3 regions of the Streptomyces sp. NPDC025806 genome follow, and region 1 is predicted to be linked to each of the others. Evidence: riboswitches for the same ligand, from Rfam matches in the RefSeq annotation. Region 1 holds a riboswitch; each other region holds the start of a gene.
The links. A riboswitch is a leader RNA that binds a small molecule or an ion and turns the genes downstream of it on or off. The one in region 1 is predicted to bind S-adenosylmethionine.
Positions count from the first base shown of each region.

Region 2: linked by a shared signal. The riboswitch ahead of thrC (threonine synthase) and the one ahead of ACZ4E1_RS05610 (IclR family transcriptional regulator) in region 1 are both predicted to bind S-adenosylmethionine.
Region 3: linked by a shared signal. The riboswitch ahead of ACZ4E1_RS01590 (aminotransferase class V-fold PLP-dependent enzyme) and the one ahead of ACZ4E1_RS05610 (IclR family transcriptional regulator) in region 1 are both predicted to bind S-adenosylmethionine.

Region 1 covers NZ_JBVHMU010000002.1:433,229-437,141, forward strand. Annotated here, with positions in the region: gene ACZ4E1_RS05600 (TetR/AcrR family transcriptional regulator) at 1-118, opposite strand, end outside; gene ACZ4E1_RS05605 (YncE family protein) at 373-1,668, shown strand; gene ACZ4E1_RS05610 (IclR family transcriptional regulator) at 1,686-2,408, opposite strand; SAM riboswitch class I at 2,603-2,744, opposite strand; gene ACZ4E1_RS05615 (DUF2332 domain-containing protein) at 2,868-3,830, shown strand.
Region 2 covers NZ_JBVHMU010000006.1:143,198-147,110, reverse strand. Annotated here, with positions in the region: gene ACZ4E1_RS16140 (cold-shock protein) at 93-299, opposite strand; gene ACZ4E1_RS16135 (MoaD/ThiS family protein) at 748-1,023, opposite strand; gene thrC (threonine synthase) at 1,069-2,379, opposite strand; SAM riboswitch class I at 2,398-2,553, opposite strand; gene ACZ4E1_RS16125 (glucosyl-3-phosphoglycerate synthase) at 2,718-3,692, shown strand; gene ACZ4E1_RS16120 (alpha,alpha-trehalose-phosphate synthase (UDP-forming)) at 3,754-3,913, shown strand, end outside.
Region 3 covers NZ_JBVHMU010000001.1:349,553-353,465, forward strand. Annotated here, with positions in the region: gene qcrB (cytochrome bc1 complex cytochrome b subunit) at 1-505, shown strand, start outside; gene trpD (anthranilate phosphoribosyltransferase) at 636-1,700, shown strand; SAM riboswitch class IV at 1,787-1,904, shown strand; gene ACZ4E1_RS01590 (aminotransferase class V-fold PLP-dependent enzyme) at 2,129-3,520, shown strand; gene ACZ4E1_RS01595 (Lrp/AsnC family transcriptional regulator) at 3,549-3,830, opposite strand; gene ACZ4E1_RS01600 (rhomboid family intramembrane serine protease) at 3,871-3,913, opposite strand, start outside.

The DNA.
Region 1 (3,913 bases):
GGACCGCGCCGAACAACTCCAGACCCGCGTCCATGAAACGACGGCGCCGCTCGGCCTGGCGCTCGGACGCGTCCCTGCCTCCGTACCGGCCTGCCGCCGGTGGAATCCTGCCTGCCACGGTGCCTCCATCAGGTGATCCCGAGAATCCTCCCGCACCGGCCTTGCGGTGTACCCCACCCCTCCCTACCATCCAGTAACCGGAGTCCGAACATGCCGATGTTCAGACTTGCGGAGGGTTCCGCGCACGGCTCACGAGGCTGACCGGAACCCCGGCCGGTCATGCCCAGCGCCTTCGTCACCGCCCGGCAGCGGACCGGAACGACTCGGTGCTCCTGCCCCTCCGCGGAATTCCACCTTTGGGAGAGAGCAAGCATGCACGCTGCGCGTACCCATGCCCCGACAGCCCCCGCACGCGGGAGAACCCGCTCGGGGCGGCGCCGTCTGCGGAACATCGCCGGCGCCGCCGTTCTGGCCGCCGGTGTCGTCGTGCCCCTCTCGGTGAGCTCGGCCGAGGCCGCGCCCGCCCTGCGCGAGGTGATGTTCGTCGGGAACAACTGGGACGGCACCGCCGACGTCATCAACCCCCGCGGCGACTTCACCAGGATCGGCCGGGTCAATGTCGTCCCCGACAAGTCCGAGCGACTGGCCGCCATCTACCTCAACCCCGTCAACCTGGCCGTCTACCTCGGGATCCGGGCCACCGCGGGCGAGGGGCACGACCAGCTCGTCGACGACCTGTACTCCACCCCCGACGGCCGCTCCCTGGTCGCCTCACGGCCCAGCTTCGGCGACGTCGTCTCCATCGACCTGACCACCGGCAAGGTGAACTGGCGGTTCGCGGTCGCGGGTTACCGCTCCGATCACATGGCGGTGTCCCCGGACGGCACCAAAGTCGCGGTCTCCGCCTCGCTCGGCAAGGTCGTGTACGTCCTGGACATCGAAACCGGTCGTCGGCTGGGCACGTTCGCCGCCGGCGACAAGCCGCACGAGAACGTGTGGACCGAGGGCGGCCGGTACATCTGGAACATGTCCATCGGCAACGTGGAGACCGCCCTCGACGACCCGCTCATGGACTGGACGAAGGGCGACCGCCGCATCACCGTCGTCGACGCGAACACCTTCGAGGTCGTCCGGACGATCGACATGCGCGCCCGCCTGGACGCCTTCGGCCGCAAGGACCTGTCCAACGCGGTCCGCCCCGCGGTCTTCAGCCCCGACTTCTCCAAGCTGTACTTCCAGGTCTCCTACTTCAACGGCTTCCTGGAGTACGACGTCGCCACCGACAAGATCACCCGGGTCAAGACCCTGCCCGAGAACCCGGCCACCAGTGACGACCGCACCACCTTCGTCAACGACTCGCGCCACCACGGCATGTCCATGAATCCCGACGGCAGCAAACTGTGCATCGCGGGCACCATGGACGACTACGCGACCGTCGTCGACCGGGGAACCCTCCAGGAAGGCCCGCTCGTCCCCGCGTCCAAGCCCTACTGGGCCACCGTCAGCGGTGACGGCCGCGCCTGCGTCATCTCCGAGAGCGGCGCCGATCAGGTGACCGCCATCGACTTCGCCACGGGGCGGAAGGTGACCTCCGTTCCGGTCGGCGACCACCCGCAGCGCGTACGGATCGCCCATGTCCCCGCCGACTGGACCAGCCCCACGGGCTGACCCGGCCGCAGTCGTCGTCAGGGTCGGTGGAGGGCCTCGGTGAGGCGGTCCGCCGCGTGGACGGCGGCCTCCGCGAGCCGGGCGCCGGGGTGGCGGGTGAGGCGTTGGAGCGGGCCGGTGACCGTGACGGCGGCCACGACACGGCGGCCCGGGTCGCGCACCGGAGCCGAGACGGAGGCCATGCCGGGTTCACGTTCGCCGATCGACTGGGCCCACCCCCGGCGCCGTACCCCGCTGAGCGTCCTGGCCGTGAAGTGAGCCCCTTGCAGGCCGTGGTGGTAGCGCTCGGGTTCCTCCCAGGCCAGCAGGACCTGGGCGGCGGAGCCGACCTTCATGGGGAACGCGGAACCGACGGGCACGGTGTCGCGCAGACCCGCGGTCCGTTCTGCGGCGGCGACGCAGACACGCACGTCCCCCTGCCGACGGTAGAGCTGAGCGCTCTCGCCGGTCCTGTCGCGCAGGGCGGTGAGGACCGGGCCCGCAGAGGTCAGCAGGAGGTCCTCGCCCGACGCGGCCGAGAGTTCGGCGAGCCAGGGGCCGAGGACGAAGCGGCCCTGAAGGTCCCGGCCGACCAGCCGGTGGCGTTCGAGGGCCGTGGCGAGCCGGTGGGCGGTGGGCCGGGACAGGCCCGTCGAGGCGACCAGCCCCGCGAGCGTGGCGGGCCCCGACGCCAGCGCATCCAGGATCACCGCGGTCTTGTCGAGCACGCCGACACCGCTGGAAATATCGGATATGTCCATGAAAAGAGCTACTCCAGTCTCGGGCCGCGACCGAGAATCCGGTCGCGGAGACCTCGCTCGGGCGAGGGAGGGGGTGATCAGCGAGGAAGGACCGAAGAGGTCGGCCGATGTGCCGCGGTGATCGCGAGACGGGTATGCGGAAGGCCCGGGGCGGAAAGAGCCGGGGCGAAGGTCAGCACAGAGAGCACCGTGTCTCCTCATCTTTTCCCGCGCCACGTTGGCGCGAGCCGGAGTTGGCACTGATCCCGACGGCACGGCGCGCAGATGGAGCACCGAGTCGAACGGGGAGTTGCCGGGGCTTCGTAGGGCCGGTCCCTCCACCCCTCTGGATGATTCGCGAAGACCATAGCAAGACTCCGGAGGCCACCTGCCGACGGCCACCACGGATCCGGCGGGCGAGCCCGGTCGGGGCGCCGTCGCCGACCCTGTACGGGACGGGCCCGCCCCTATGATCGCGCCATGGCGATGACAGGGCTGGACGACCGGGTGACGACGGCGGAGAACTACCGCCGCTTCGCCGAGAACGAGGCGGCGGGACGATCCCCCGCCTACGAGACGCTGGCCCTCGCGGTGGCGTCCGACCCGGAGGTGCTGGGTTTCCTGAGCACCCTCCCCGCCGACAAACGCCAGCCGAACCTGCTGTTTGCCGCGGCCCGTCACCTGCTGCGCGCGGCCCCCGACGCGGACACACTGCGGGAGTTGGCCAGCGCACAGGGCGGGCGACTGCGGGCGACGATGCTGACCCGGCGCACCCAGACCAACGAACCGGGCCGCTGCGCGACCCTCCTGCCCGCCCTGGCCACGCTCGACGGGCCCCTCGCCCTGATCGAGGTAGGGGCGAGCGCCGGACTGTGCCTGCACGCCGACCGGTACTCCTACGACTACGGCCACACACACCTGACCGGCGGCGACCCCCAGGCGCCGACCCTGCGGTGCCGGGCGGAGGGCCCGCACCCGGAACTGCGGATGCCCGAGGTGGCATGGGCGGCCGGGATCGACCTCAACCCGCTCGATCCGTCGGATCCCGAGGACCGGTCCTGGCTGGAGTGCCTGGTGTGGCCGGGGCAGACGGCCCGCCGTGAACGGCTCGTGTCCGCCCTGGAGACCGCGCGGCGCCGCCCCTTGCCCGTCCACGAGGGAGACCTGTTCGCAGCACTGCCGGGTCTCGTCCGGCAGGCCCCTCGGGACGCCCGGGTCGTCGTGTTCCACTCGGCGGTGCTGGCCTACGTGCCACCGCGGGTCCGCGCCGACTTCGCGGAGCTGACCCGCGAGCTCGGCGTCGTGTGGATCGCGAACGAGGCGCCCGGCGTGGTCGCCGACGTCGAGCCGCCCCGGTTCGAGACCTCGCCTTTCGTGCTCACCGTCGACGGCGCACCCGTCGCGTTCACGCACCCGCACGGCGACTGGATCCACTGGATGTAGCACGGACAGGCGCGCCCAGGCCGGCGTCGGCGGACCTGCCTCGGCGCACGCAGGTCATACCCAGGCCTCAGCGGTCACTCACC
Region 2 (3,913 bases), on a different contig from region 1:
GCCCCGCCCCCGGGCAGCACGAAGGGCCCGCGCCCCCGATCGGGGACACGGACCCTCGTGTCGTACGAAGCTTGCGGTCAGACGCGCGCGCTTCAGCCGGCGGCAAGCCGAACCATGTCGGCCTGCGGCCCCTTCTGGCCCTGCGAGATCTCGAACTCGACCCGCTGACCCTCTTCAAGGGTGCGGTATCCGTCCATCTGGATGGCGCTGTAGTGGACGAAAACATCCGCACCACCGTCGACCGCGATGAAGCCGTACCCCTTCTCCGCGTTGAACCACTTGACGGTGCCCTGAGCCATGCCTAACTCCCCTATTACTGGCCCTTGCGCGAGTCCACACTTCGCGGACCCGGGTCAGACCTCACGCCCCAAAGGGTTGGGGGTGTGCGCCGGAACGCGTCGACCGCGGCCGAATGTATCTGCCCAACTGCCCTCTGCAACAGGTCAATCGGACGAGAATTCTGAGCACGCACGATCGGGGAAACCGGGCCAACTCACCGGATCCCAGGGCAAGTCGGGTCGAATAAATGCCGTAAAAGGCCCGAATGGGCGGGGCACTTTGGCTGCTTCTCGTCGGGATTCGCTCAAGAACTCATATGCGTCCGTCATGCACCACGGACGGGAGCGGAGCAGCTTCCCCAACTGTACCCCGCTCAACCCTGCAGAATTGCCCCCTCCGCTTCTCTCGCGGAGGGGGCAATTCTGGTAACTCTGGGTAAGTCAGGGAAATCCCGGACGGTCGAGGCGATCAGCCGCCGGCGACCGCGGGAATGATCGAGACGCCGGCGCCGTCCGGCGTCACGGTCTCCAGCCCCTGCTCGAAACGGACGTCGTCGTCGTTCACGTACACGTTCACGAAACGGCGCAGCTTGCCCTGGTCGTCGAGCACCCGGGCGGCGATCCCCGTGTGGTTCTTCTCCAGGTCGGCGATGACGTCGGCGAGGGTCGCGCCCTCGGCCGGCACCTCGGCCTGCCCGCCCGTGTAGGTACGGAGAATGGTGGGGATCCGGACGTTGACACTCATGGGTTCACCTCGGCTGTTCTTCGGCAAAAGGAGTGGGGCGGGGAACTACTCGGCGAGACCGGCGGACCGGAACGCGTCGAGACTCGGCCGGATCGTCGCCGTGGCCTGAGAGCTCTCCGCGACGGCGTCCAGCGTCTTCAGACCGTCACCCGTGTTCAGCACGACAGTCGTCAGCGACGGGTCGATGAGGCCCGCCTCGATGAGCTTCTTGGTGACACCGAGCGTCACACCGCCGGCGGTCTCCGCGAAGATGCCCTCGGTCCGCGCGAGCAGCTTGATCGCGTCGACGACCTGCTCGTCGTTCACGTCCTCCACGGCGCCACCGGTGCGGCGCGCGATGTCGAGAACGTACGGCCCGTCGGCCGGGTTGCCGATGGCGAGCGACTTCGCGATCGTGTTCGGCTTCTGCGGGCGGACGACGTCGTGGCCGCCCTTGTAGGCAACGGAGACCGGCGAGCAGCCCTCGGCCTGGGCACCGAAGAGCTTGTACGGCTTGTCCTCGACGAGGCCGAGCTTGATGAGCTCCTGCAGACCCTTGTCGATCTTCGTGAACTGCGAACCGGACGCGATCGGGATGACCAGCTGGTCCGGGAGCTGCCAGCCGAGCTGCTCGCAGATCTCGTAGGCGAGCGTCTTGGAGCCCTCGCCGTAGTACGGGCGCAGGTTCACGTTGACGAAGCCCCAGCCCTCGCCCAGCGGGTCGCCGATGAGCTCGGAGCAGAAGCGGTTCACGTCGTCGTAGTTGCCCTCGATGGCGACGAGGTCACCGCCGTAGACACCGGCCATGACGACCTTGCCCTGCTCCAGGTCGTGCGGGATGAACACGCAGGAGCGGAAGCCGGCGCGGGCGGCGGCGGCGCCGACGGCGCCCGCCAGGTTGCCCGTGGAGGAGCAGGAGAGGGTGGTGAAGCCGAAGGCGCGGGCGGCCTCGATGGCCTGGGCGACGACGCGGTCCTTGAAGGAGTGCGTCGGGTTGCCGGAGTCGTCCTTGACGAACAGCTTTCCCTGCTCGACGCCGAGTTCACGGGCCAGGTTGTCGGCCTTGACCAGGTGGGTCCAGCCCGGGTTCAGATTGGGCTTCTCGGCGACGTCGGCCGGGACGGGCAGCAGCGGGGCGTAGCGCCAGATGTTCGCGGGGCCGGCCTCGATCTGCTTGCGGAGCGCCTCGGGGTCGCCGACGGGAAGGTCGTACGCGACTTCCAGAGGCCCGAAACACTCGACGCAGGCGAAGATCGGGCCGAGCTCGAACTTCGCACCGCACTCGCGGCAGGAGAGGCCCGAGGCGGGACCGAGGTCCACGGTCTTCCCGGCGTTCGCGGAGGGGGTGGTTCCGGTGGCGACAGTCTGTACAGCCATGAGAGGCGAGGCCCTTTCTCCTCATCTTCCTCACGACGCATCTCGCCGTGAGACGGATTTGGCACCTTCCCTAGCCGGGAGCCTCGCGATGGACAGTTGCGGTGTCCTACGAGACCGGCTGGAGGGTTGCCGGGGCTTCAACGGGCCGTATCCCTCTGCCCCTCTGGATGAGCGGTATTCGATTGTTGAGCGCGGCTCACGGTGACCCCGGCATGCGGTGGTCCCCGGCCTTGTTCAAGACTGTAACCGACGGCTCGGGCGCTTGAGATAGTCGTCCGAACCGCGAGATGGATCACAAATCGTCCCGCACCACCACGCGGAGTGAGGAGCAGCCGACCGTGCTGGAAGAGGTAGAGCGCTGGCTGGGCGAGCGCTCCTGGTCCGTGGCGGACCGGCCGCCGCACCAGCTGATCGCCGCGAAGCGCGCGTCGGGGCAGACCGTGAGTGTCGTGCTGCCCGCGCTCGACGAGGAGGCGACGGTCGGCCAGATCGTGTCCGTGATCCGGCGTGAGCTGATGACGGAGGCGGTGCCGCTGGTCGACGAGCTGGTGGTGGTGGACTCCGGGTCCACGGACCGGACCTCCGAGGTCGCGGCGGCGGCCGGCGCGCGGGTCGTGCACCGGGACGCGATCCTGCCGCGGATCCCGGCCCGGCCCGGCAAGGGCGAGGTGCTGTGGCGCTCGCTCCTCGTGACCTCCGGCGACATCGTCTGCTTCGTCGACGCGGACCTCAAGGAGTTCTCCGCGGACTTCGTGTCCGGAATCGTCGGGCCGCTGCTCACCGACCCGGACGTGCAGTTCGTGAAGGCGATGTACGACCGGCCGCTCGGTACCGAGTTCGATGAGCCCGCCTCCGGCAGGACCGCGGGACAGGGCGGCCGGGTGACCGAGCTGGTGGCGCGGCCGCTGCTCAATCTGCACTGGCCGCGGCTGGCCGGTTTCGTGCAGCCGCTCGGCGGCGAGTACGCGGCCCGCAGATCGCTGCTCGAACAGCTGCCGTTCCCGGTCGGGTACGGGGTCGAGCTGGGGCTGCTCGTGGACGCGCTGCACACGGTGGGCCTGGACGCGCTCGCGCAGGTCGACGTGGGGGTCAGGAAGCACCGGCACCAGGACGGGCAGGCGCTCGGCCGGATGGCGGCGGCGATCTACCGCACGGCGCAGCTGCGGCTCGCGCGCGGGCATCTGGTGCGGCCGGTGCTGACCCAGTTCGAGCGCGGCGACAAGGGCTTCGAGCCGCGTACGCACGACGTGGACACGGAGGAGCGGCCTCCGATGGCGGAGATCGACGAGTACCGCGAGCGCCGGGTGGCCTGAACGTCGGGTGGCGTGAGCGTCGTTACGTTTGAGGGTTTCCGGGGCGGGCTAGCGTGCCCGTATGGCTTCCACTCCTGGTGCTGCTGAGGTTCTTGTCGCGTCCAACCGGGGCCCGGTCTCGTACGTCGTCGGGGACGACGGCGCGGTCACGGCCAAGCGGGGCGGGGGCGGGCTCGTGTCCGCGCTCAGCTCCGTCGACGACAAGCTGTGGGTGTGCGCGG
Region 3 (3,913 bases), on a different contig from region 1:
CGCCCCGACGCGCACCGCGTTCGGCGCCGCGTGGATCTCCTGGTACTTCGTGCTGATGATCGGTGGTGGCAACGACCTCTGGGCCACGCACTTCCACCTGTCGATCAACGCGATCACCTGGTTCGTCCGCGTCAGCTTCTTCGTGATGCCGGTCGTGGTCTTCATCGCCACCAAGCGGATCTGCCTCGGCCTCCAGCGCCGCGACAAGGACAAGGTGCTGCACGGACGCGAGTCCGGCATCATCAAGCGCCTGCCGCACGGTGAGTTCATCGAGGTCCACGAGCCGCTGAACCAGGACGCCCTGCACACCCTCACGGCGCACGAGCAGTACGCGCCGCTGGAGCTCGGCCCGACGGTCGACGAGAACGGTGTGGAGCGCAAGCTGTCGCGCCTGCAGAAGCTGCGCGCGAAGCTCTCGAAGGGCTACTACGGGGAGCACAACCAGATCCCCAAGCCCACCGCCGAGGAGTACAAGGAGATCACCAGCGGCCACGGCCACCACTGATCTCTGACGCTGTTCGCCACGGCAGGAGCCCCCGTCCAGGCACTGGACGGGGGCTCTTCGCCGTCCTGGCACTGGATAAGGTGGGAGCGCCCCTTTCTCACCTGTCCTACGCGTATCACCAGGAGCGGCGATGAGCGCTTTGACCCCCGCTGGAGGCGACACCGCGGCGGGCCGTTCCTGGCCCTCCGTCCTCAACGGCCTGCTGGAGGGCCGTGACCTGAGCGCCGACGACACCGCGTGGGCGATGGACCGGATCATGCGGGGCGAGGCCACCGACGCGCAGATCGCCGGCTTCGCGGTCGCCCTGCGCGCCAAGGGCGAGACCGTCGCAGAGATCTCCGGTCTGGTCCGCGGCATGTACGAGCACGCCAACGTGATCGAGGTGCCCGGCGAGACCGTCGACATCGTCGGCACCGGCGGCGACGGAGCCAAGACCGTCAACATCTCGACGATGTCCGCCATCGTGGTGGCCGGCGCGGGCGCCAAGGTCGTCAAGCACGGCAACCGGGCCGCCTCCTCCGCCTCCGGCGCCTCCGACGTCCTGGAGAAGCTCGGCGTCAACCTCGACCTGCCGCCCTCCCGGGTGCCCCAGGTCGCCGAGGAGGCGGGCATCACCTTCTGCTTCGCCGTGAAGTTCCACCCCGCGCTGCGCTACGCCGGCGCCGCCCGCGGCCAGCTCGGCATCCGCACCGTCTTCAACCTGCTCGGCCCGCTGACCAACCCGGCCCGGGTCCGCGCCCAGGCCGTCGGGGTCGCCGACGCCCGGATGGCGCCCGTCGTGGCCGGAGTCTTCGCCGAGCGCGGCAACTCCTCGCTCGTCTTCCGCGGCGACGACGGCCTCGACGAGCTCACCGTCACCGGCACCTCCCGGGTCTGGGTGGTGCGCGACGGCGCCGTGCGCGAGGAGCGCTTCGACCCGCGCGACGTCGGCATCGAGCCGGTCCCCATCGAGGCCCTGCGCGGCGGCGACCCGGCGTACAACGCGGAGGTGGCGCGGCGCCTGCTCGACGGCGAGCGCGGTCCGGTCCGCGACGCCGTGCTGCTCAACTCGGCGGCGGCGCTCGTCGCCGTGCGCCCCGGCGAGGGCACGCTCGCCGAGCAGATCGCGGCCGGCATGGAGCGGGCCGCGCACTCGATCGACAGCGGGGCGGCCAAGGCGGCCCTGGAGCGCTGGGTGGCCGCCACCCAGAAGTGACGCGGCACCTGCCTGACCGAGGGCGCAGTCCAGAATCTGGACTGCGCCCTTGCCGTTTCCGAGACGTGTGGCAGGATGCTTTTCAAGGTCATGAGTGACAGCGATTTAGGCCCCGGCTCGCTGTCCGGCAACCCTCCGTCCGTGGCGGGGTGCCCCGGGTGAAGACCAGGCCATGCGCAGCAAGGCGCGTGGCAAGCGCGGACCCCTCGCGAATCCTGGGGTCCTGGGTCGTTCGAGGGAGCAGTCTCGTGAGCAAGCGAATGCGTTAGGGCTTCTCGCCCCTTCTCCACCACACCCTCCGCCCGGCCGGGCCTCCGTGCCGCCGTGCGTCGAGGTCAACACCCGTACGCCGACGGCCTTTTGAGCACCGTCATATCCGCCGTGCGGGATCTCTCCATCCCTTCGCCTTGTCCTGCCGGGAGACACCCATGTCCGCTCACACCCCCTCCGCCGCCGTCACCGCCGCCTGCGCCGAGTCCGCCGACCCCGCCTGCGGCGCCCCGCTGCCGGTCCTCGGCCGCGACGTCACCGTGCCGCTCGTCACCGGCGGCGAAGTCACCTACGCCGCCCTCGACTACGCGGCCAGCGCCCCCGCCCTCCAGCGCGTGTGGGACGACGTCGCCGCGTACGCCCCGTACTACGGCAGCGTGCACCGCGGCGCCGGGTACCTCTCCCAGCTGTCCACCGACCTGTTCGAGAACTCCCGCACGGCCGTCGCCGAGTTCCTCGACTGCCGCGAGGACGACCAGGTCGTCTTCACCCGCTCCACCACCGACTCGCTCAACCTCCTCGCCCAGGCCCTCCCGGCCGACTGCCAGGTCTTCGTCTTCGAGACCGAGCACCACGCCTCGCTGCTGCCCTGGCGCGACGCCCGCGTCACCTACCTGAACGCGCCCCGCACCCCCGACGAGGCCGTCGCCACCCTGGAGCGCGCCCTCGCCGACCGCGACCCCTACGGGCCGGCCCTCGTCTGCGTCACCGGCGCCTCGAACGTCACCGGTGAGCTGTGGCCGGTGCGCGAACTGGCCGCCGCCGCGCACGCACACGGTGCCCGCATCGTCCTCGACGCCGCCCAGCTCGCCCCCCACCACCCCGTCTCCGTACGGGACCTGGACGTCGACTGGGTCGCCTTCTCCGGGCACAAGCTGTACGCGCCGTTCGGCTCCGGCGTGCTCGCGGGCCGCTCCGACTGGCTGACCGAGGCCGAGCCGTACCTCGCCGGCGGTGGCGCCTCGCGCAAGGTCGCCCGGCGCGCGGACGGCGGCGTGGACGTGGAGTGGCACGAGAGCGCCGCCCGTCACGAGGCCGGCTCGCCCAACGTCATCGGCGTCTACTCGATCGCCTCCGCCTGCAAGGCGCTGACCGAGGCGGGCTTCGACTCCCTCGTCGCCCGCGAGCAGCACCTGATCCGGAAGGTGCGCGAGGGCCTCGCGGCGGTGCCCGAGGTGAAGGTGCTGTCGCTGTTCGGCGACGACGCCCCGCGGGTCGGCGTCATCTCGTTCGTCGTCGAGGGCTGGAACTCCTCGCACTTCGCGGCCGCGCTCTCCGCCGAGTACGGCATCGGCGTGCGCGACGGACTCTTCTGCGCCCACCCGCTGGTGCGCACGCTGCTCGGCTCGGACCCGCAGCAGCAGGGGGAGTGCGGCGCCCCCGAGGCGGCGCCCGGCGAGAAGTCGCTGAACGCGATCCGCGTCAGCTTCGGCGCGGGCACCCCCGACGAGCACGTCGAGCGCTTCGTCGCCGCGGTGGCCGAGCTCGTCCGGGACGGTGCCCGCTGGACCTACCGCACGGAGGACGGGCGCTGCGTCCCGGCCTCCTGAGGCTCGACGAGGCTTCCGGGAGGTCCGCTCAGCCGTCGAGGCCGATGGAGAACGCGGCCTCCAGGTCGTGCTGGGAGTAGGTGCGGAAGGCGACGTGGGTGTCCGTCGCCTCCACGCCGGGGATCTTGCTGATCTTGCCGGGGATGACATCGGCCAGATCGTCGTGGCGGGCGACCCGGACCATGGCGATCAGGTCGTACGTGCCCGTGACGGAGAAGACCTCGCTGACGCTCTCCAGCGCCGCGATCGACTCCGCGATCTCGGGGATGCGGTCCACGCTGGTCTTGATGAGCACGATCGCGGTGATCACGGCTGGCTGTCTCCCTCGGTGGCCGTGGTGTGGGTCGCCTTCACTCTAGCCCTCCCGTCTCCCGCCCCCGCCCTTGCAAAGAA